Regions from separate parts of the Kitasatospora sp. cg17-2 genome, predicted to be linked through region 1. Evidence: predicted binding sites of a transcription regulator. Region 1 holds the regulator's gene; each other region holds the start of a gene.
The links. The regulator HrcA, encoded in region 1, represses chaperone genes, less so after heat shock. The targets are predictions, from matches to a motif close to TTNGCACTCNGNNNNNCNGAGTGCNAA.

Region 2: groES (co-chaperone GroES) is a predicted target of HrcA. The motif match lies at 2,597-2,623, and genes of this name have one in related genera.
Region 3: ACW14Y_RS24060 (FmdB family zinc ribbon protein) is a predicted target of HrcA. The motif match lies at 2,220-2,246, and genes of this name have one in related genera.
Region 4: groL (chaperonin GroEL) is a predicted target of HrcA. The motif match lies at 1,699-1,725, and genes of this name have one in related genera.

The regions. Positions count from the first base shown of each region.
Region 1 covers NZ_CM132923.1:3,638,974-3,643,746, reverse strand. Annotated here, with positions in the region: gene htpX (zinc metalloprotease HtpX) at 1-405, opposite strand, end outside; gene hrcA (heat-inducible transcriptional repressor HrcA) at 679-1,713, shown strand; gene dnaJ (molecular chaperone DnaJ) at 1,789-2,928, shown strand; gene ACW14Y_RS15025 (16S rRNA (uracil(1498)-N(3))-methyltransferase) at 3,010-3,759, shown strand; gene ACW14Y_RS15020 (S41 family peptidase) at 3,837-4,773, shown strand, end outside.
Region 2 covers NZ_CM132923.1:4,248,339-4,253,111, reverse strand. Annotated here, with positions in the region: gene tsaD (tRNA (adenosine(37)-N6)-threonylcarbamoyltransferase complex transferase subunit TsaD) at 1-16, shown strand, start outside; gene ACW14Y_RS17630 (hypothetical protein) at 13-279, shown strand; gene ACW14Y_RS17625 (polysaccharide deacetylase family protein) at 369-1,313, shown strand; gene ACW14Y_RS17620 (THUMP-like domain-containing protein) at 1,289-2,497, opposite strand; gene groES (co-chaperone GroES) at 2,765-3,070, shown strand; gene groL (chaperonin GroEL) at 3,185-4,773, shown strand, end outside.
Region 3 covers NZ_CM132923.1:5,695,602-5,700,374, reverse strand. Annotated here, with positions in the region: gene ACW14Y_RS24070 (potassium/proton antiporter) at 1-411, shown strand, start outside; gene ACW14Y_RS24065 (MFS transporter) at 802-2,142, shown strand; gene ACW14Y_RS24060 (FmdB family zinc ribbon protein) at 2,258-2,584, shown strand; gene mscL (large conductance mechanosensitive channel protein MscL) at 3,211-3,630, shown strand; gene ACW14Y_RS24050 (hypothetical protein) at 3,736-4,002, opposite strand; gene ACW14Y_RS24045 (sigma-70 family RNA polymerase sigma factor) at 4,208-4,773, opposite strand, start outside.
Region 4 covers NZ_CM132923.1:4,613,663-4,618,435, reverse strand. Annotated here, with positions in the region: gene thrC (threonine synthase) at 1-337, shown strand, start outside; gene ACW14Y_RS19400 (ubiquitin-like small modifier protein 1) at 389-664, shown strand; gene ACW14Y_RS19395 (cold-shock protein) at 1,250-1,453, shown strand; gene groL (chaperonin GroEL) at 1,882-3,504, shown strand; gene ACW14Y_RS19385 (hypothetical protein) at 3,658-4,014, shown strand; gene ACW14Y_RS19380 (ABC transporter ATP-binding protein) at 4,162-4,773, shown strand, end outside.

The DNA of each region.
Region 1 (4,773 bases):
CAGCCGGCGCAGCAGGCCGGTGGTCACGCAGACCACCGCGTTCTGCGGGTTGCGGCCGGTGGCGAAGGCGTTCGGCATGTCGTTGTCGGCGACCGCCACCCGGGGTTTGGGCATGTCGGCGAGCGCGCAGAGCCGGTCGACGGCGCCGTGCAGCTGCGGGTACTGCTCCGGGGTGACCCGGTGGGCGCCCATCGCCCGTTCGGTGATCCGGTCGCTGAACCAGAACTGGGCGACGAAGAGGCCGCCCGAGATCAGCACGACGATCGGCCACGCGCCGCGCAGCAGCACGATCAGCAGACCGGTGAATCCCACGTACAACAGCCCGATCAGGAACATCGTCCCCACCATGCGGCCGGTCAGGCCGCGGTCGGGGGCGAAGCGGGTGTGCTGGCCCGAGCTCGACATCGCTGCTCCTCCGTTCGCCGTCCGCTTCCGATGCTGCCACCGGGCGGGCCCCGCGGCATCACCCGCGCGCCGGGGACTGCGGGCAGGATCACCCCGGCCGGGCCGTTCCTGCCGTCGGACCCGGGCCTTACACTGGCAGGTACGGTTCTGGCACTCGTGTGTTCAGAGTGCCAAGGCCGGGCCCCGCGGGGTCGGACCGGACAGCTCGAACACGGACACATGCCACGACGGTGTGTCACAACGGACAACGCGTGAAGACGGAGGTGCGTGCCCATGGCCGGTGAGGTCCGCCAGCTCGACGACCGCAAACTCGCGGTGCTTCGCGCGATCGTCCAGGACTACGTGGGGACGGAGGAGCCGGTCGGCTCCAAGGCCCTGGTCGAACGGCACAACCTCGGGGTCTCCCCGGCCACCGTCCGCAACGACATGGCGGCGCTGGAGGAGGAGGGGTACATCCACCAGCCGCACACCAGCGCCGGGCGGATCCCCACCGACAAGGGCTACCGGCTGTTCGTCGACAAGCTGGCCGAGGTCAAGCCGATGAGCGCGCCCGAGCGGCGGGCGATCCGGCACTTCCTCGACGGCGCGGTGGACCTCGACGACGTGGTCGCCCGCACGGTGCGGCTGCTCGCGCAGCTGACCCGCCAGGTCGCGGTGGTGCAGTACCCCTCGCTGAGCCGTTCCACGGTCCGGCACATCGAGCTGGTCGCGCTGGCCCCGGCCAAGGTGATGCTGGTGCTGATCATGAACACCGGCCGCGTCGAGCAGCGACTGGTGGACTGCCCGGGTACGGTCGGCGAGACCGTGCTGGCGGACCTCCGGGGCCGGATCAACGCCCGGGCCGCCGGACAGCGGCTCCCGGACGTCCCGGGGCTGCTGGAGGAACTGCCCGGGCAGTTCGAGGCGGTCGACCGGCCGACCGTGTCGACGGTGCTGGCGACGCTCTTCGAGACCCTCGCCGAGCAGCGCGAGGAGCGGATCATGCTGGCCGGCACGGCCAACCTGACCCGCTTCGGCCACGACTTCCCGCTGACCATCCAGCCCGTGCTGGAGGCGCTGGAGGAGCAGGTCGTCCTGCTCCGCCTCCTGGGTGAGACCGCGGACGCCGGGATGACGGTCCGGATCGGGCGGGAGAACGCCTACGAAGGGCTGAATTCCACCTCGGTCGTCTCGGTCGGTTACGGTTCGGGCGACGAGAGCGTGGCCAAACTGGGGGTGATCGGTCCGACCCGGATGGACTACCCGGGCACAATGGGGGCGGTGCGAGCGGTGGCACGGTACGTGGGCCAGATTCTGGCCGAGTCGTAGGAACGGTCGTCGTCGGACAGCTGACGGCGCCCTAAGTCGCAAGCACTCACACAGGCGGAACAAGCGGAGCATTTGGTGGCCACGGACTACTACGCGGTACTCGGCGTCCGACGGGATGCGGGGCAGGACGAGATCAAGAAGGCGTTCCGGCGCCTGGCACGCGAACTGCACCCGGACGTCAACCCGGACCCGAAGACGCAGGAGCGGTTCAAGGAGATCAACGCCGCCTACGAGGTGCTCTCCGACCCGCAGAAGCGCCAGGTCTACGACCTCGGCGGCGACCCGCTCTCGCCGAACGGCGGAGCCGGTGCGGGCTTCGGTGCGGGCGCGGCGGGCTTCGGCTTCTCCGACATCATGGACGCCTTCTTCGGCGCCGCCTCCGGCCAGCGCGGACCGCGCTCCCGGACCAGGCGCGGCCAGGACGCCATGATCCGGCTGGAGATCACCCTGGAGGAGGCCGCGTTCGGCACCACCAAGGAACTCCAGGTCGACACCGCCGTCACCTGCACCACCTGCAGCGGCGAGGGCGCCGCGCCCGGCACCTCCGCGCAGACCTGCGACATGTGCCGCGGCAAGGGCGAGGTCTCCCAGGTCACCCGGTCCTTCCTGGGCCAGGTCATGACCTCGCGGCCCTGCCCGCAGTGCCAGGGCTTCGGCACCGTCGTGCCGACCCCGTGCCCGGAGTGCGCCGGCGACGGCCGGGTCCGCGCCCGCCGCACCCTGACCGTCAAGATCCCGGCCGGGGTCGACAACGGCACCCGGATCCAGCTGGCCGGCGAGGGCGAGGTCGGCCCCGGCGGCGGCCCGGCCGGCGACCTCTACGTCGAGATCGCCGAGACCGCCCACCCGACCTTCCAGCGGCGCGGCGACGACCTGCACTGCACGGTCACCATCCCGATGACGGCGGCCTCGCTCGGCACCCAGGTGCCGCTGCAGACCCTGGACGGGATCGAGGAGGTCGACATCCGGCCCGGCACCCAGTCCGGCCAGTCGATCCCGCTGCACGGCCGGGGCATCACCCACCTGCGCGGCGGCGGCCGGGGCGACCTGATAGTGCATGTCGAGGTGCAGACGCCCACCAAGCTCGACCCCGAGCAGGAGGAGCTGCTGCGCCGCCTGGCGGTGCTGCGCGGCGAGGAGCGGCCCTCCGGCCAGTTCGCGCCCGGGCAGCAGGGGCTGTTCTCCCGGCTGAAGGACGCCTTCAACGGCCGGTAGCCGTCCCGCGCGGGGGTGCCGAGGCTTCCTCGGCACCCCTTTCGCGTTCCCGTTCCCGTCCCCACCCCGGAGGTTCCCCGCATGACCGCGCCCGTCTTCGTCGTCGACACCGAGCGGATCGCCGCCGCCGCGCCGGGCGCGACGGTGCGCCTGGACGGGCCGGAGGGCCGGCACGCCGCCGCGGTGAAGCGGCTGGAGCCGGGCGAGGCGGTCACCCTGGCCGACGGGCTCGGCCTCGGCGTGGACGGCACCGTCGCGGCGGTGCACGGCAAGGACGCGATCGAGGTGACGGTGACGGCGGTGCGCCGCGAGCCGGAGCCGGCGCCGCGGATCGTCGTCGTCCAGGCCCTGCCCAAGGGCGACCGGGGCGAGCTGGCGGTGGAGACCATGACCGAGGTCGGCGTGGACGTGGTGATCCCCTGGGCCGCGTCGCGCTGCATCACCCAGTGGAAGGGCGAGCGCGGCGCCAAGGCGCTCGCCAAGTGGCGGGCCACCGCCCGGGAGGCCGGCAAGCAGTCCCGGCGGCTGCGCTTCCCCGAGGTCCGCGAGGCGATGACCACCCGGCAGCTGGCCCCGGTACTGGCCGCCGCCGCGTTCGCCGCCGTGCTGCACGAGGAGGGCGCCGAACCGCTGGCCGCCGCCGCCCTGCCGACGGGCGGGGACCTGGTGCTGGTGGTCGGCCCGGAGGGCGGCGTCTCCCCGGAGGAGCTGGCCGCCTTCGCCGAGGCCGGCGCGAGGCCGTACCGGCTCGGCCCCTCGGTGCTGCGCACCTCCACGGCCGGCGTCGCGGCCGGCGCGCTGCTGCTGGGCCGCACCGGCCGCTGGGCCTGACACCGGCGTCCCCCGTGGGGGTTCGCGGACCGCGAACGGCGGGCGCGCCGCGCCCCCGGCTGCCTAGGGTGGCGACCGTGAGCGAACCCGAGAGCACCCCCGAGGGCGCCTACCTGCGCCACCCGCACCTGCACGGCGACCTGATCACCTTCGTGGCCGAGAACGACGTGTGGCTCGCCCCGCTGGAGGGCGGCCGGGCCTGGCGGCTGACCGCCGACCACCGCCCGGTCCGCAGACCGATGTTCTCCCCGGACGGCCGCCACGTCGCCTTCACCTCCGCCCGGGACGGCGCCCCCGAGGTGCACGTGGCCCCGGTGGACGGCGGGCCGTCCCGGCGGCTGACCCACTGGGGCGACGCGCAGACCCAGCTGCGCGGCTGGACCGCCGACGGCCGGCCGATCGCCACCACCGCCACCGGGCAGGCCTCGCTGCGCCGCACCTGGGCGCGGGCGGTGCCGCTGGACGGCGGCGAGGCGGCCCGGCTGCCGTACGGCCCGGTCGGCGGGCTGGCCTTCGAGCCCGGCGGCGACCGGGTGCTGCTGGTCTCCGCCTACGCGACCGAGCCGGCCTGGTGGAAGCGCTACCGGGGCGGGCGGACCGGTCGGCTGTGGATCGGCGCCGACCGCTTCGAGCGCGTCCACGAGGAGCTGGCCGGGCACATCGAGTCGCCGCTGTGGGTGGGCGGCCGGATCGCCTTCCTCTCCGACCACGAGGGCGTCGGCGCGCTGTACTCCAGCCTCCCGGACGGCTCCGACCTGCGCCGGCACGGCCTCTCGCCGGAGGGCTTCTACGCCCGCACCGCCACCACCGACGGGAGCCGGGTGGTCTGGCACAGCGCCGGCGACCTGTGGCTGCTGGAGGACCTCGACGGCGCCGAACCGCGCCGCCTGGACGTCCGCCCGGCCGGCCCGCGCACCGGCCGCCGCCCCCGCCCGGTGTCCGCCGCGCACTGGCTGGAGGGCGTCGCCCCGGACCGCACCGGGCGGGCCGGGGCCGTGGTGGTGCGCGGCTCCG
Region 2 (4,773 bases), 610 kb from region 1:
CGGGCAGCAGCAGTGAGCGTCACCACCGCCGCGATGTGGGAGGCCAGGGCCGCCGACGGCCGGGGCGCCGAGCTCTCCGGCTGGGTCCGGGGGACGGCGCTGCCCGCGCTGCGCGGTTCGGCCGGGCTGCTCCGCACCGAGCTGCTCGCCGCCCCCGGGGACCGGGTGCTGCTGATCACCTGGTGGTCCGGCGAGCCGGTCCCGGTGCCGGAGCCGCCCGCCGCCCTGCTGGGCCGTCCGGCGCACCGCTGGTCCTTCACCAGCGAGCACGTGGAGTAGCCGTTCGCACGTCCGATCGGGAACCGAACGCCGGGCCGTTACCGTGCTAGCGATCGAGGTCGCTGAACGGGAGCGGGGAGCACGGCGCGGTGAACAGGCACGCACGGAGCAGGACGACGGTGTACGTGGCGGGGGCGCTGGCCCTGCTGGCCGCCGCCACCGGATGCACGAGCGGCGGTGACAGCGGCGCGGCCTCGGCCGCGCTGGTCCCGGCGAGCGGCTCCCCGGCGAGCGGCTCCCCGGCGAGCGGTTCCCCGGCGACGGCCGCCCCGTCGCGGTCCGCGGGCCCGTCGCCGAGCGCGTCCCCGACCGGTGGCCCGGCCGCCGGGGACGCCGCCGCGTGGGCGAAGTGGCACCTCACGCCGCTGCCGCCGGCGCCGCCCGCGCCCGCCGACAAGCCGGTGAAGCTCGCGCGGACCGGTCCGGTCCCGGTGTTCAGCGAGGTGAAGACCTCCGACAAGGTCGTCTTCGTCACCATCGACGACGGCGCCGAGAAGGACCCGAAGTTCGTCGAGATGCTGACCGACCTCAAGGTGCCGGTGTCGATGTTCCTGACCCGCGACATCGTCAAGGACAACTACGGCTACTTCAAGCCCCTCCAGGCGCTCGGCAACCACATCCACAACCACACCGTGGACCACGCCCAGATGAGCAAGGTGCCGCCGGAGAAGCAGAAGTCCGAGATCTGCGACGCCCAGGCCGCGCTCACCCAGCAGTACGGCACCCCGCCGCTGCTGTTCCGCCCGCCGTACGGGGACGGCGCCAACACGCCGGCGCTGAACACCGCGGTGCAGCAGTGCGGGCCGAGGGCGGTCGTGCTGTGGCGCGAGTCGATGCAGATCCACGACATGCAGTACCAGGCCGCGGACAAGAAGCTGCGGGCCGGCGACATCGTGCTCGCCCACTTCCGGGGCCCGAAGGACCTCAAGGGCGAGACGATGACGCAGATGTTCGGCGAGCTGCTGGCCCGGATCCAGGAGCAGGGCTTCGCGGTGGCCCGGCTGGAGGACTACATCGAGGCGCCGGCCGCCTGAACGGCCGCGGCCGGTCCGGTGACGGGGTGGCCGAGCATCATCAGCGGGCCGTTGTCGGTGCGGCTGAGGACCACCGTGACGGCGTTCGGGCCGGAGGGCCGCAGCTGCCGGCGCAGTTCCTCCGGGGTGATCGCCATCCCGCGCTTCTTGATCACCACCGTGCCGACCTTCCGCTCGCGCAGCAGCGCCTTGAGCTTCTTGATGTGGAACGGCAGGACGTCGGTCAGCTCGAAGGCGTGCGCGTACGGGGTGTCGACCAGCTCGTCGGAGGTCAGGTAGGCGATCTTCGGATCGATCAGCCGCCCGTTCACCAGCCCGGCCACCTCGGCGACCAGATGGGCGCGGATCACGGCGCCGTCCGGCTCGTACAGGTAGCGGCCGACCGGTCCGGCCGGGGGGTCGGGCAGGTCGCCGCCGGTGAGGCCGGCCCGCTGCGGCAGCAGGGTGGCGCGGTGCGGGTGCCCGGCCCGGGTGCCGAACCAGAGCACCGCCTCCTTGACGTCGCCGTGGTCCGAGACCCACTCGGCCTCGGCGTCGGCCGGCACGGCCTCGTGCGGGATGCCGGGCGCCACCTTGAGCGCGCCGACGGGGGCCCGCCGACCGGCCTCGATCGCCCAGGACAGCGGCGGGGCGTACGCCTCGGGGGCGAAGACCCGGCCGCGCGCGGTGCGCCGGGCGGGGTCGGTGAAGACCGCGTCGTAGCCGGTGACGTCGACCTCGGCGACGTCCGCGCAGCGCACCTCGACCAGGTCGGCCAGGCCCAGGGCGGCCGCGTTGGCGGCGAGGGCGGCACAGGCCGCCGGGTCCCGGTCGACCGCGAGCACCTCGATCCCGGCCCGGGCCAGGGCCAGGACGTCGCCGCCGATGCCGCAGCAGAGGTCGGCCAGCCGCTTCACCCCGAGTCCGGCGAACCGTTCGGCCCGCCACTCGGCGACCTCGCGCCGGGTGGACTGCTCGACGCCGTTGGGCGTGAAGTACATGAGATCGGCGTCGGCGCCGAACTTGGCCCTGGCCCGCTGCCGCAGCCGGGCCTGCCCGAAGGCGGCCGACACCAGGTCGGCGGGGTGCTCCTTGCGCAGCCGGGTGGCGAGTGCCAGCTCCTCCTCGGGCGCGAACTCGCGCAGTTCGGCGAGCAGGGACTGGCCCCGCTCGGTCAGCAGGGCCCGCAGGTCGTCGTTCTCCACCCGCTCATTCTCCCCGGTCACGGGAGGGCGCGGGGCGCCGGCCCGGCGGGCGGGAACGCGCCGCCACGGGTGCGTCCGACGGGACCGGCCCGCGTGGCGTTGGCACTCTGGTTGACTGAGTGCTAACGGCGGCCTATGGTCGTCACTAGCACTCACCACCGGGGGAGTGCTAACGCGACAGTGCGTTTCTGACCCCCGCGACGGCAGACTCGTGAGCTCGCCCCTACCCGTTAGAAAACCCCGTAATCTCCGAAGGGGAGCTCGGACGTGACCACCAGCAGCAAGGTTGCCATCAAGCCGCTCGAGGACCGCATTGTGGTCCAGCCGCTCGACGCCGAGACCACCACGGCCTCCGGCCTGGTTATCCCGGACACCGCCAAGGAGAAGCCCCAGGAGGGCGTCGTCCTGGCTGTCGGCCCGGGCCGCTTCGAGGACGGCCAGCGTCTGCCGCTCGACGTCGCCGTCGGCGACATCGTCCTGTACTCGAAGTACGGCGGCACCGAGGTGAAGTACCAGGGCGAGGAGTACCTGGTGCTCTCCGCGCGCGACGTTCTCGCGATCATCGAGAAGTAAAGCGTTAACAGCCACGCCCCGGATCCGTGTCCCTAGTGACAGGGGCCGGGGCGTGGCTGTTGGTTCACGTAGTCGAGCGGCCGGGGACGGCCGCACCCCGAAGGAATAGGGAACATGCCGAAGATCCTGCAGTTCGACGAGGACGCCCGCCGCTCGCTCGAGCGCGGTGTCAACAAGCTGGCCGACACCGTCAAGGTGACCATCGGCCCCAAGGGCCGCAACGTCGTCATCGACAAGAAGTTCGGCGCCCCGACCATCACCAACGACGGTGTCACCATCGCCCGTGAGGTCGAGCTCGACGACCCGTACGAGAACCTTGGCGCGCAGCTCGTCAAGGAGGTCGCCACCAAGACCAACGACGTCGCGGGCGACGGCACCACCACCGCCACCGTGCTGGCCCAGGCCCTGGTCAACGAGGGTCTGCGCAACGTCGCCGCGGGCGCCGGCCCGGCCGCCCTGAAGAAGGGCATCGACAAGGCCGTCGCCGCCGTCTCCGAGCACCTGCTGTCGGTGGCCCGCGAGATCGAGGGCAAGGACGACGTCGCCGCCGTCGCGAGCCTCTCCGCCCAGGACACCCAGGTCGGCGAGCTGATCGCCGAGGCGATCGACAAGGTCGGCAAGGACGGTGTCATCACCGTCGAGGAGTCGAACACCTTCGGCGTGGAGCTGGACTTCACCGAGGGCATGCAGTTCGACAAGGGCTACCTGTCGCCGTACTTCGTCACCGACGCGGAGCGTCAGGAGGCGGTCCTCGAGGACCCGTACATCCTGATCAACCAGGGCAAGATCTCCTCCATCCAGGAGCTGCTGCCGCTGCTGGAGAAGATCCTGCAGGGCGGCACCTCCCGCCCGCTGCTGATCATCGCCGAGGACGTCGACGGCGAGGCGCTGTCCACCCTCGTGGTGAACAAGATCCGCGGCACCTTCAACGCGGTGGCCGTCAAGGCCCCGGGCTTCGGCGACCGCCGCAAGGCGATCCTCGGCGACCTGGCCGTCCTCACCGGCGGCACCGTGATCTCCGAGGAGGTCGGCCTCAAGCTCGACCAGGCCGGTCTGGACGTGCTGGGCTCGGCCCGCCGCGTGACCGTCACCAAGGACGAGACGATCGTCGTCGACGGTGCCGGTGACTCCGAGGCCGTGACCGGCCGCGTCGCCCAGATCAAGGGCGAGATCGCCAACACCGACTCGGACTGGGACCGCGAGAAGCTGCAGGAGCGCCTGGCCAAGCTGGCCGGTGGCGTCTGCGTCATCCGCGTCGGTGCCGCCACCGAGGTGGAGCTGAAGGAGCGCAAGCACCGCCTCGAGGACGCCATCTCGGCGACCCGTGCCGCGGTCGAGGAGGGCATCGTCGCCGGTGGTGGCGCCTCCCTGGTCCACGCCGCCAAGGTGCTGGACGGCGGCCTGGGCCTGTCGGGCGACGAGGCCACCGGTGTCGCGGTCGTCCGCAAGGCGCTGCACGAGCCGCTGCGCTGGATCGCCCAGAACGCCGGCCTGGAGGGCTACGTCATCACCTCCAAGGTCGCCGAGCTGGAGCTGGGCCAGGGCTTCAACGCCGCCACCGGCGAGTACGGCGACCTGGTGAAGGCCGGCGTCATCGACCCGGTCAAGGTCACCCGCTCCGCCCTGGAGAACGCCGCCTCGATCGCCTCCCTGCTTCTCACCACCGAGACCCTCGTGGTGGAGAAGAAGGAGGAGGAGGCCGA
Region 3 (4,773 bases), 2.1 Mb from region 1:
TTCAACATCGTCTTCATCCTGGTCGTGGTCTTCACCCTGCTCCAGGGGCCGACCCTGCCCTGGGTCGCCAAGGGCCTGCGGATCGGCGACGGCTCGATGGGGCAGGACCTCGGCATCGAGTCGGCGCCGCTGGAGAAGCTGCACGGCCACCTGCTGTCGGTCGCGCTGGCGCCGGACTCCCGGATGTCCGGCGTGGAGATCGGCGAGCTGCGGCTGCCGACCGGGGCGGCGGTCACCCTGGTGGTGCGGGAGGGGAGCAGCTTCGTGCCCGACAGGACGACCGTGCTGCGCGGCGGGGACGAACTGCTGGTCGTCACCACGGACGAGGTCGGCGAGGCGGCCGAGCGGCGGCTGCGGGCCGTGGACAAGGGCGGCAAGCTGGCCGACTGGCTGAACGGGCGCAGGACCTGAACGGGCGCAGGACCTGAACGGACGCGGGAGCCGAACGGACGCAGGACCTGAAGGTCTCGCCCGGAGTTCACCTTGACTTAACAGGACAACTTTGGATCCGTCCTGTAGTGTCGAGTTCAGCGCGACATCTACGCGCGTATAACCATGTTTTGCTGACACACCACACCCCAGCATCTGCCTGAAGCAGAGTTGGCGCGACCGCTCGGCGGCCGCGGCCCGGACCCGGCCCACCGCCGGACCGGCCCGGTAACTACCCCGGTCGACGCGCGAGAGGACGACTCTCGGCGCCGTCGGGGCCACCCCATGCCCTGCCGCGCTACCAGGCAGCAGGAAGGACCGACCGTGACGGCCCGCCGAACGGTCGAGAGCGTCGAGGACGCCGAGAACGCCATGACCGGGGCTGACGCCGCGGGCAACGCCGACACCACGGGCACCGCGGACGCCGCGCCCGCCCGGGTCGGCTACGGGACCCTGCTGCGCACCCCCGGGGCCTGGACGTTCCTGACCCCCGCGCTCCTCGCGCGGCTGCCCTACGCGATGCTCAGCATGGGGATCCTGCTGCTGGTCAAGGACACCCACGGCTCGTACGGCACCGCCAGCACGGTCGCGGCGGTCGCCGCCGTCGCCCAGGCGCTGATCGGCCCGCAGACCGGACGGCTCGCCGACCGGTACGGCCAGGCCGCCGTGCTCGTCCCGTCCGTCCTGGTGCACGCGGCCTCGGTCGGCACCCTGATCGCGCTCGCCCTCGGGCACGCGCCGGCCTGGAGCCTGTTCCTGGCCGCCGCCCCGGCCGGTGCGAGCGTCCCGCAGATCGGCGCGATGGTGCGCGCCCGCTGGATCTCCACCTTCACCGCCGAGGGCGCCTCCGTGTCCTCCGCCGCCAAGGTGAGCACCGCCTTCGCCTTCGAGTCCGTGACCGACGAGTTCACCTTCGTCGTCGGCCCGATCCTGGCCGCCGCCGTGGCCACCTCGGTCAACCCCTCGACCGGGCTGATCGCCGAGGCCGCGCTGACCCTGGTCGGCGGTCTGGCCTTCGCGGCCCAGCGCCGCACCGCGCCCGCCCGGGTGGTGCGCGAGCCCGGCGTCCGGCAGGCCTCGGCCCTCGCCTCCCCCGGCGTCCGGCTGCTGGCCGGCACCTTCCTGGGCGTGGGCGCCGTCTTCGGCGGCCTCCAGGTCTCGGTGAACGCCTTCGCCGACTCGGTCGGGCAGCCGGGGGCCGCCGGCACCGTCTACGGCATCTTCGCCGGCGGCTCGATGCTGGCCGGCGTGCTGTACGGCATGGTCGCCTGGCGGCGGTCGGTCCAGCAGCGGATGGTCATGAGCTACGGCCTGCTGGTGCTGGGCTGCTCGACCCTGTGGGCGATGCCCGGCCTGGTCTCGCTGTCGATCGCCGGGCTGGTCTGCGGCCTGGCCATCGCGCCCACCCTGATCAGCGGCTACACCCTGGTCGAGACGCTGGTCGAGGACGGCGCCAAGACCGAGGCCTTCACCTGGCTGACCGGTGCCATCGGCCTGGGCCTGGCGACCGGTGCGACGGCCGCCGGGCGGCTGATCGACGCGCAGGGCCCGACGGTCGGCTTCCTGGTGCCGGTGGCCGGCGCCGGTCTCGGCCTGATCGCCCTGCTCTCGCTGCGGAGGCTGCTGGTACCGGCCGGAAGCCGCAGCACGGTGGTCACCGGCTCGGTGGAACGGAGTGCGCCCGCCGCACTCGTGGGGGCCGTCAAGGGCTGACCCCGGGGCCGGAACCGACTCATCTCACATTCGAGTCGCTGGACTGATCCATCGGAATGCCGCATCATTGAGGATCGTTAGCACTCATCAGGCGAGAGTGCCAGGAGGAAGACAAGTGCCCACGTACCAGTACCAGTGCACCGAGTGCGGCAACGGCCTGGAGGCGGTGCAGAAGTTCACCGACGAAGCGCTGACCACGTGCCCCGACTGCCAGGGACGGCTCCGCAAGGTCTTCTCGGCGGTGGGTGTCGTCTTCAAGGGCTCCGGCTTCTACCGGACCGACAGCCGCTCCTCCTCCAGCAGCTCGGTGGGCTCCGGCTCGTCGTCGTCCTCTTCGTCGACGTCGTCCTCGGGCTCCTCGTCGAGCTCGTCCTCGTCGGGCTCCTCGGGCTCTTCGGGGTCCTCGGCCCCGGCGGCCAGCCCCGCTCCGGCGGCCGGCTGACCTTCTGCCGGGCCGCGGCAGCAGCTTTCCGGACGGCCCGCCGTTCCCGTTCTCCACGGGTGCGGCGGGCCTTTCGCGTACTCCGGGGCGGGTCCGGCCGGGGGACGGGTCCGGCCGGGGGCAGGTTCCGCCGGGGGCGGGTTCCGTCAGCGTCGGGCCGGTCGGTTCACCCCTGCGGGTGAGCCCCGCTGTCCACAGGCCCGGGTTTTCCACAGGTGGGGAAAAGGGAGTTCCGGTGGCCGCGCAGGCACCCCAGAGTGGGCACCGCAAGCCCCGAGCCCGACCGTGGAGGTGCCCGTGCGTACCGATTCGTCCGCCCTTTCGCCCCGTCCGCTGCTGATCCCGCCGCTCCCCGCGCCGTCCGTTCCGCCCCGGCAGCCGGTGCCCTCGTTCCCGCCGATCGGGGGTCGGGCCGGGCCGCGCGCCCGGCTCCGGCGGCTGCTGGGGTCCGGGCCCCGGGTGCCGGTCGTACTGCTGCTCGCGGTGGCGGCCGCACTCGCCCTCGGACCGGCCCGGGCGGCCCCGCGGGCGGCGGAATCGGCACCGGCCGTCGGCCGAACGGGTTGTCCGGCGGAGGGGGGAGGAAATCACCCGTAACCGGCCGACGACTTCGTCGTTCACGCGGCATGAAGGGCTTCAAGGAATTCCTGCTGCGCGGAAACGTCGTCGACCTGGCCGTCGCCGTGGTCATCGGTGCGGCTTTCACCGGCATCGTCAACGCCTTCGTCAAAGGCGTGATCAATCCGATCGTCGGCGCGTTCGGGGCCAAGGACCTCGCGTCCTACAGCTCCTGCATCAAGGGGCCCTGCGAGGTGACCGCCGCCGGTGAGGTCACGTCCGGAATCCTCATCCTCTGGGGCAGCGTGCTCAGCGCGGCCCTGCAGTTCCTGATCACCGCCGCCGTCGTCTACTTCTGCCTCATCCTGCCGATGACCAGGTTCACCGCCAAGCGCAAGACCCTGGCCGAGGTGCAGGCGGAGGCCGAGGCCAAGGAGGTCCTGCTGCTCACCGAGATCCGCGACGCCCTGGTCAGCCGGGCCGGCTGACCTCCGCCACGCCGCGCCCCGACCCGCCCGGGGCCCGGCGGCCCCGCTCCCCTCGGGCCGGTCCGCGTGGTGGGTCGGTCCCGCGGGGGTCGGCCGCGTGCCGGGTCAGCCCCCGTGGTGCGGCGGGCGCTGGCTCAGGTACCAGTCCAGCCCCCGTCCACCGCCCTCACCGGCTCCGGGGCGGTCGCCCCACCCGGTGTCGGTGTCGTCCCGGGACTGCCGGTCCAGCGGGTCGCCGAAGATCAGCCGGGCCTTCGCCGCCGCGTCCGCACCCGGCTGCGCCTTCGGGGCGGCCTGTACCGGCTCGGCCCCCGTCCCGGACTCCGTGCCCGGCTCCGTGTCCGGCCGGCCGGCCGTCGTGTCCTTCGCCATCGTCTCCTCCACCGCTCCCGTCGTCCCCCGTTGTCGTCCGCCCCCGCCCACCAAGCCTAGAAGGCCCCGGGACCGCCCCAGGACGGCCCCGGGACGACGGTGGGCCCGGTGCGGACCGCTCCGCACCGGACCCACCGGGCCGTGCCCGTTCCCGCCCGCCCCCGTCCGCGCCACCCCGCGCGCCCCACGTCTCCGCACACCTCCGCTACGCGGCCTCGAAGCCCGCATGGTCGGCGATCTTCTTCAGCTCCGCCAGCGCGTGCTTCTCGATCTGGCGGATCCGCTCACGGGTCAGCCCGTGCTGCTTGCCCACCTCGGTGAGGGTGCGCTCGCGGCCGTCCTCCATGCCGTACCGGGAGCGGATGATCGAGGCCGTCCGGTCGTCCAGCCGCCCGATCAGACCGTCCAGCTCCTCGCGGCGGAGCATGACCATCACGGCGTCCTCGGGGGACGTCGCCCCGGTGTCCTCGACCAGGTCGCCGAACTGGGTCTCGCCCTCGTCGTCGACCGACATGTTCAGACTGACCGGGTCCCGGGCCCAGTCCAGCACGTCCTTGATCCGGGTCTCGGTGGTGTCGAGCTCGGCCGCGATCTCGGCCGGCTCGGGCTCACGGCCCAGCTCCTTCGACTTCTCCCGCTGCACCCGCCGGATCCGGCCCAGCTCCTCGACCAGGTGGACGGGCAGCCGGATGGTGCGCGACTGGTCGGCGATCGACCGGGTGATGGCCTGGCGGATCCACCACGTCGCGTAGGTGGAGAACTTGAAGCCCT
Region 4 (4,773 bases), 970 kb from region 1:
GCTGGCGATCGGCAACCCGGCCGACGGCCCGTACGTGCTGGACATCGCCCGGCGCACCGGCGGCGCGGTGGAGGACGTCACGGACGAGGAGGTCGTGGCGGCGATCCGGCTGCTGGCCCGGACCGAGGGCATCTTCGCGGAGACCGCGGGCGGCGTGACCGTCGGCGTGCTCAGGAAGCTGGTCGAGACCGGGCAGCTGGACCCGTCGAAGGAGACCGTCGCCATCAACACCGGTGACGGGCTGAAGACCCTCGACGCGGTCTCCGAGGCCGGCATGACCGCCGTCATCCGGCCGACCCTGGACGCCTTCCGGGGCGCCGGCCTGGCCTCCGCCTGATTCCGCCGCCCCCCGATCGACCCGTTCCGCGCCCGTAACGAGGAGACCCCCATGAGCGCCAACGTCCGCATCCCGACCATCCTGCGCACCTACACCGGCGGTGTCAGCGAGGTGCCCGCCGAGGGCGCCACGCTGGGCGAGGTGATCGCCGACCTGGAGCGCAACCACGCCGGGATCGCCGCGCGGATCCTCGACGACACCGGCAAGCTGCGCCGTTTCGTCAATGTCTATGTGAACGACGACGACGTGCGGTTCGCCGAGGGCCTGGAGACGGAGATCAAGGACGGCGCGAGCATTTCGATCATCCCGGCGGTCGCCGGCGGGTGATCCGCGGGCGGTCCGTTCCCCCCGGGGCGGGCGCGTCGTCGAAGGCCGTCCGCGGCACGGAATTCCGTGCCGCGGACGGCCGTGCGCATTTTGGCGGGAATATCTTCGGTCCCGGGCGGAGTAAAGTGTCGCTGGACCGGGAACAGGGCGCGCCCGTCCCCCTGGTCCGGGAACGAATCCACCGCACCGCCACCACCGCCGGCTCCCCTCCGGCGGGAGTCGCGAGGGACCCGGGACCTGGATACATGTCAGGCCGGTGTCAGAATTCTGGCGGGGATTTCTGGTAATACGTCCGCTATGTCCGGCGGAGAATGCAGGACTTTCTCCCGATTGCGCCCGTCCTGTCCTGCGCTGCCGCGGGTGAATTCCCCGCCATTGACCCTGTTGCAGAGGGCGTCGATCCGGATACATTCAGCCGCGGTCGACGCAATCGCCCGTTCGCCGGATGCCGTTCGGCGTCATCGGGAGGATTGTGGCGTGCGCGGCTGCGCCCAGGGGGGGTTCCCCGGGCCGGCCTCCAACCAGACCCGGGCCCGCAGACCTGCGGGCGCGTGAAGGGCCAGCACAGCACTAGGGGAGTTCGGAATGGCTCAGGGCACCGTCAAGTGGTTCAACGCGGAGAAGGGTTACGGCTTCATCGCGGTCGACGGTGGTGCGGACGTCTTCGTCCACTACAGCGCGATCCAGATGGACGGCTACCGCACCCTTGAGGAGGGCCAGCGGGTCGAGTTCGAGATCTCTCAGGGGCAGAAGGGTCCGCAGGCGGACATGGTCCGCGCGGCGGTCTGACCTTTCCGACACCCGGGAGCTCTGCTCGGCCCATCGGCTGGCGCACCTCTTGATTCTCACGGCGGGCCCGTGCGACCTCGGTCGTACGGGCCCGCCGCCGTGTCCCGCCGTGTCCGTCGCTCCGTCCGCCGTCGTGCCCGGGGCGCTGCGGGCGGGGGTGGATCCGGGCCGGTGGGAGGCGGTCGGGGGCGGTCCCGGGCGGGCGCGCGGGGCGGGCGGCGCGGCTCGCGGATTGCCCGATTGGGCTTGCACTCACCCACCCGGAGTGCTAATCATTGGCGTTAGCACTCACAGCTTGAGAGTGACAGCGGACCGGGTCGGTGAGGCCCCAGGGAGCGGTAGGGGAATGGACCCCCGCACACCAGGGCCGTCCGTCGCGGGCACCCCTTGGTCCGAGCAGTCGACCGTGTCCCGGAGGACCACTTCTGATGGCCAAGATCATCGCCTTTGATGAGGAAGCTCGCCGCGGCCTTGAGCGTGGCATGAACCAGCTTGCCGACGCAGTGAAGGTCACGCTCGGCCCCAAGGGCCGCAACGTCGTTCTGGAGAAGAAGTGGGGCGCCCCCACGATCACCAACGACGGTGTCTCCATCGCCAAGGAGATCGAGCTCGAGGACCCGTACGAGAAGATCGGCGCGGAGCTCGTCAAGGAGGTCGCCAAGAAGACCGACGACGTCGCGGGTGACGGCACCACCACCGCCACCGTGCTGGCCCAGGCGCTCGTCCGCGAGGGTCTGCGCAACGTCGCCGCCGGCGCCAACCCGATGGCCCTGAAGCGCGGTATCGAGAAGGCCGTCGTCGCCGTCTCCGACCAGCTCCTGGCCCAGGCCAAGGACGTGGAGACCAAGGAGCAGATCGCCTCCACCGCCTCCATCTCGGCCGCCGACACCCAGATCGGCGAGCTCATCGCCGAGGCCATGGACAAGGTCGGCAAGGAAGGCGTCATCACCGTCGAGGAGAGCAACACCTTCGGTCTGGAGCTCGAGCTCACCGAGGGCATGCGCTTCGACAAGGGCTACATCTCGGCCTACTTCGCCACCGACCTGGAGCGTATGGAGACCTCGTTCGAGGACCCCTACATCCTGATCGCCAACTCCAAGATCGGCTCGGTCAAGGACCTGCTGCCGCTGCTGGAGAAGGTCATGCAGAGCGGCAAGCCGCTCGTCATCATCGCCGAGGACGTCGAGGGCGAGGCCCTGTCGACCCTGGTCGTGAACAAGATCCGCGGCACCTTCAAGTCCGTCGCCGTCAAGGCCCCGGGCTTCGGCGACCGCCGCAAGGCCATGCTCCAGGACATCGCCATCCTCACCGGCGGCACCGTGATCTCCGAGGAGGTCGGCCTGAAGCTGGAGAGCGCCGGCGTCGACCTGCTGGGCAGCGCCCGCAAGGTCGTCATCACCAAGGACGAGACCACCATCGTCGACGGTGGCGGCGACAGCGAGCAGGTCGCGGGCCGGGTCAACCAGATCCGCGCCGAGATCGAGAACAGCGACTCGGACTACGACCGCGAGAAGCTCCAGGAGCGCCTCGCCAAGCTGGCCGGCGGCGTGGCCGTCATCAAGGCCGGCGCGGCCACCGAGGTGGAGCTCAAGGAGCGCAAGCACCGCATCGAGGACGCCGTCCGCAACGCGAAGGCCGCTGTCGAGGAGGGCATCGTCGCCGGTGGTGGCGTCGCGCTGCTGCAGGCCTCGGTCGCCTTCGACAAGCTGGAGCTGGAGGGCGACGAGGCCACCGGTGCCAACATCGTCAAGGTCGCGCTGGAGGCCCCGATCAAGCAGATCGCGACCAACGCCGGCCTCGAGGGCGGTGTCGTGGTGGAGAAGGTTCGCAACCTCCCCGCCGGTCACGGTCTGAACGCCGCCACCAACGAGTACGTCGACCTGGTCGCCGCGGGCATCATCGACCCGGCCAAGGTCACCCGCTCCGCGCTGCAGAACGCCGCCTCCATCGCGGCGCTGTTCCTCACCACCGAGGCCGTCATCGCCGACAAGCCGGAGAAGGCCTCCGCGGCCGCCGGCGGCGGCATGCCGGGCGGTGACATGGACTTCTGATCCTGATCGTTCCGATCGGATCAGCAGGTCTTTCGTCCGCGAGGGCGGTTCCCCGACGGGGAGCCGCCCTCGCGGCGTTCCCGGGGACGGTCCCCGGGGCCGGGGGCCGTGGTGGGTTCCCGGGTTTCCGGGCGTTCTTGGGAGACTGGACGGATGGCTACGACAGACGACATCGAGACGGCGCTGCACACCGCGCGGGCGCTGATCCTGGCCGACCTGACCGCGCGGGACGCCGCCGACCCCGTTGTGGTGTCCCTGGTGGAGCAGGCCGTGACGCACCGGCGCTGGTGGCTGGAGCAGTGGCCGGACGGCACCGAGTACGTGCTGGGGCTGGTCGCCCAGGACGTCCAGGACGCGCTGCTGGAGAGCCACGGCCGCTGGCCGCTGTGCGCGGACTGCGCGGCCGACGGCGACCCGCACGCGCTGGGCGTGGAGCCGGAGCTGGGGCCGGAGCCGCACTGGGTGTGCGGCAAGCGCGGCGCCGTCGTGGCCGCCGTGGGCGAGCTGTAGCCGCTCCTCCTCCCTCCGTACCGCCGTCGCGCCTCCGGGTGCGGCGGCGGTTTTTTCGCGCCGATGGAACCGTCGGACTACATATGCAGTCCAACGACATATATAGTCCGTCCGAGTCCTTCTTTTCGGCACTGAGTGGGGAGAACCATGTCCCAGCCCGATCCGACCCGTCCGGTCCTCGAACTGCGCGCCGTCACCCGGACGCACGGGCACGGCGAGGCCGAGGTGCATGCCCTGCGCGGCGTCGACCTGGCCGTGCACGCCGGCGAGTTCGTCGCCGTCATGGGGCCCTCCGGCTCCGGCAAGTCCACCCTGCTGACCCTGGCCGGCGGCCTCGACCGGCCCAGCGGCGGGCAGGTGCTCGTCGAGGGCGTCGAGCTGAGCGGCCTGAACCGGACCCGGCTGGCCGCCGTGCGCCGCCGCTCCGTCGGCTACGTCTTCCAGGACTACAACCTCGTCCCGGCGCTGACCGCGGCCGAGAACGTGGCCCTGCCCCGCGAGCTCGACGGGGTGTCCGGTCGGACCGCCCGCCGGGAGGCCCTGACCGCCCTGCGCGAGATGGGCATCCCCGACCTGGCCGACCGCTTCCCCGAGCAGCTCTCCGGCGGCCAGCAGCAGCGCGTCGCGATCGCCCGCGCCCTGGTCGGCGACCGCCGCCTCGTCCTCGCCGACGAGCCCACCGGCGCGCTCGACTCCGCCACCGGCGAGGCCGTGCTGGCCGTGCTGCGCGCCCGCTGCGACGCCGGCGCCGCCGCGATG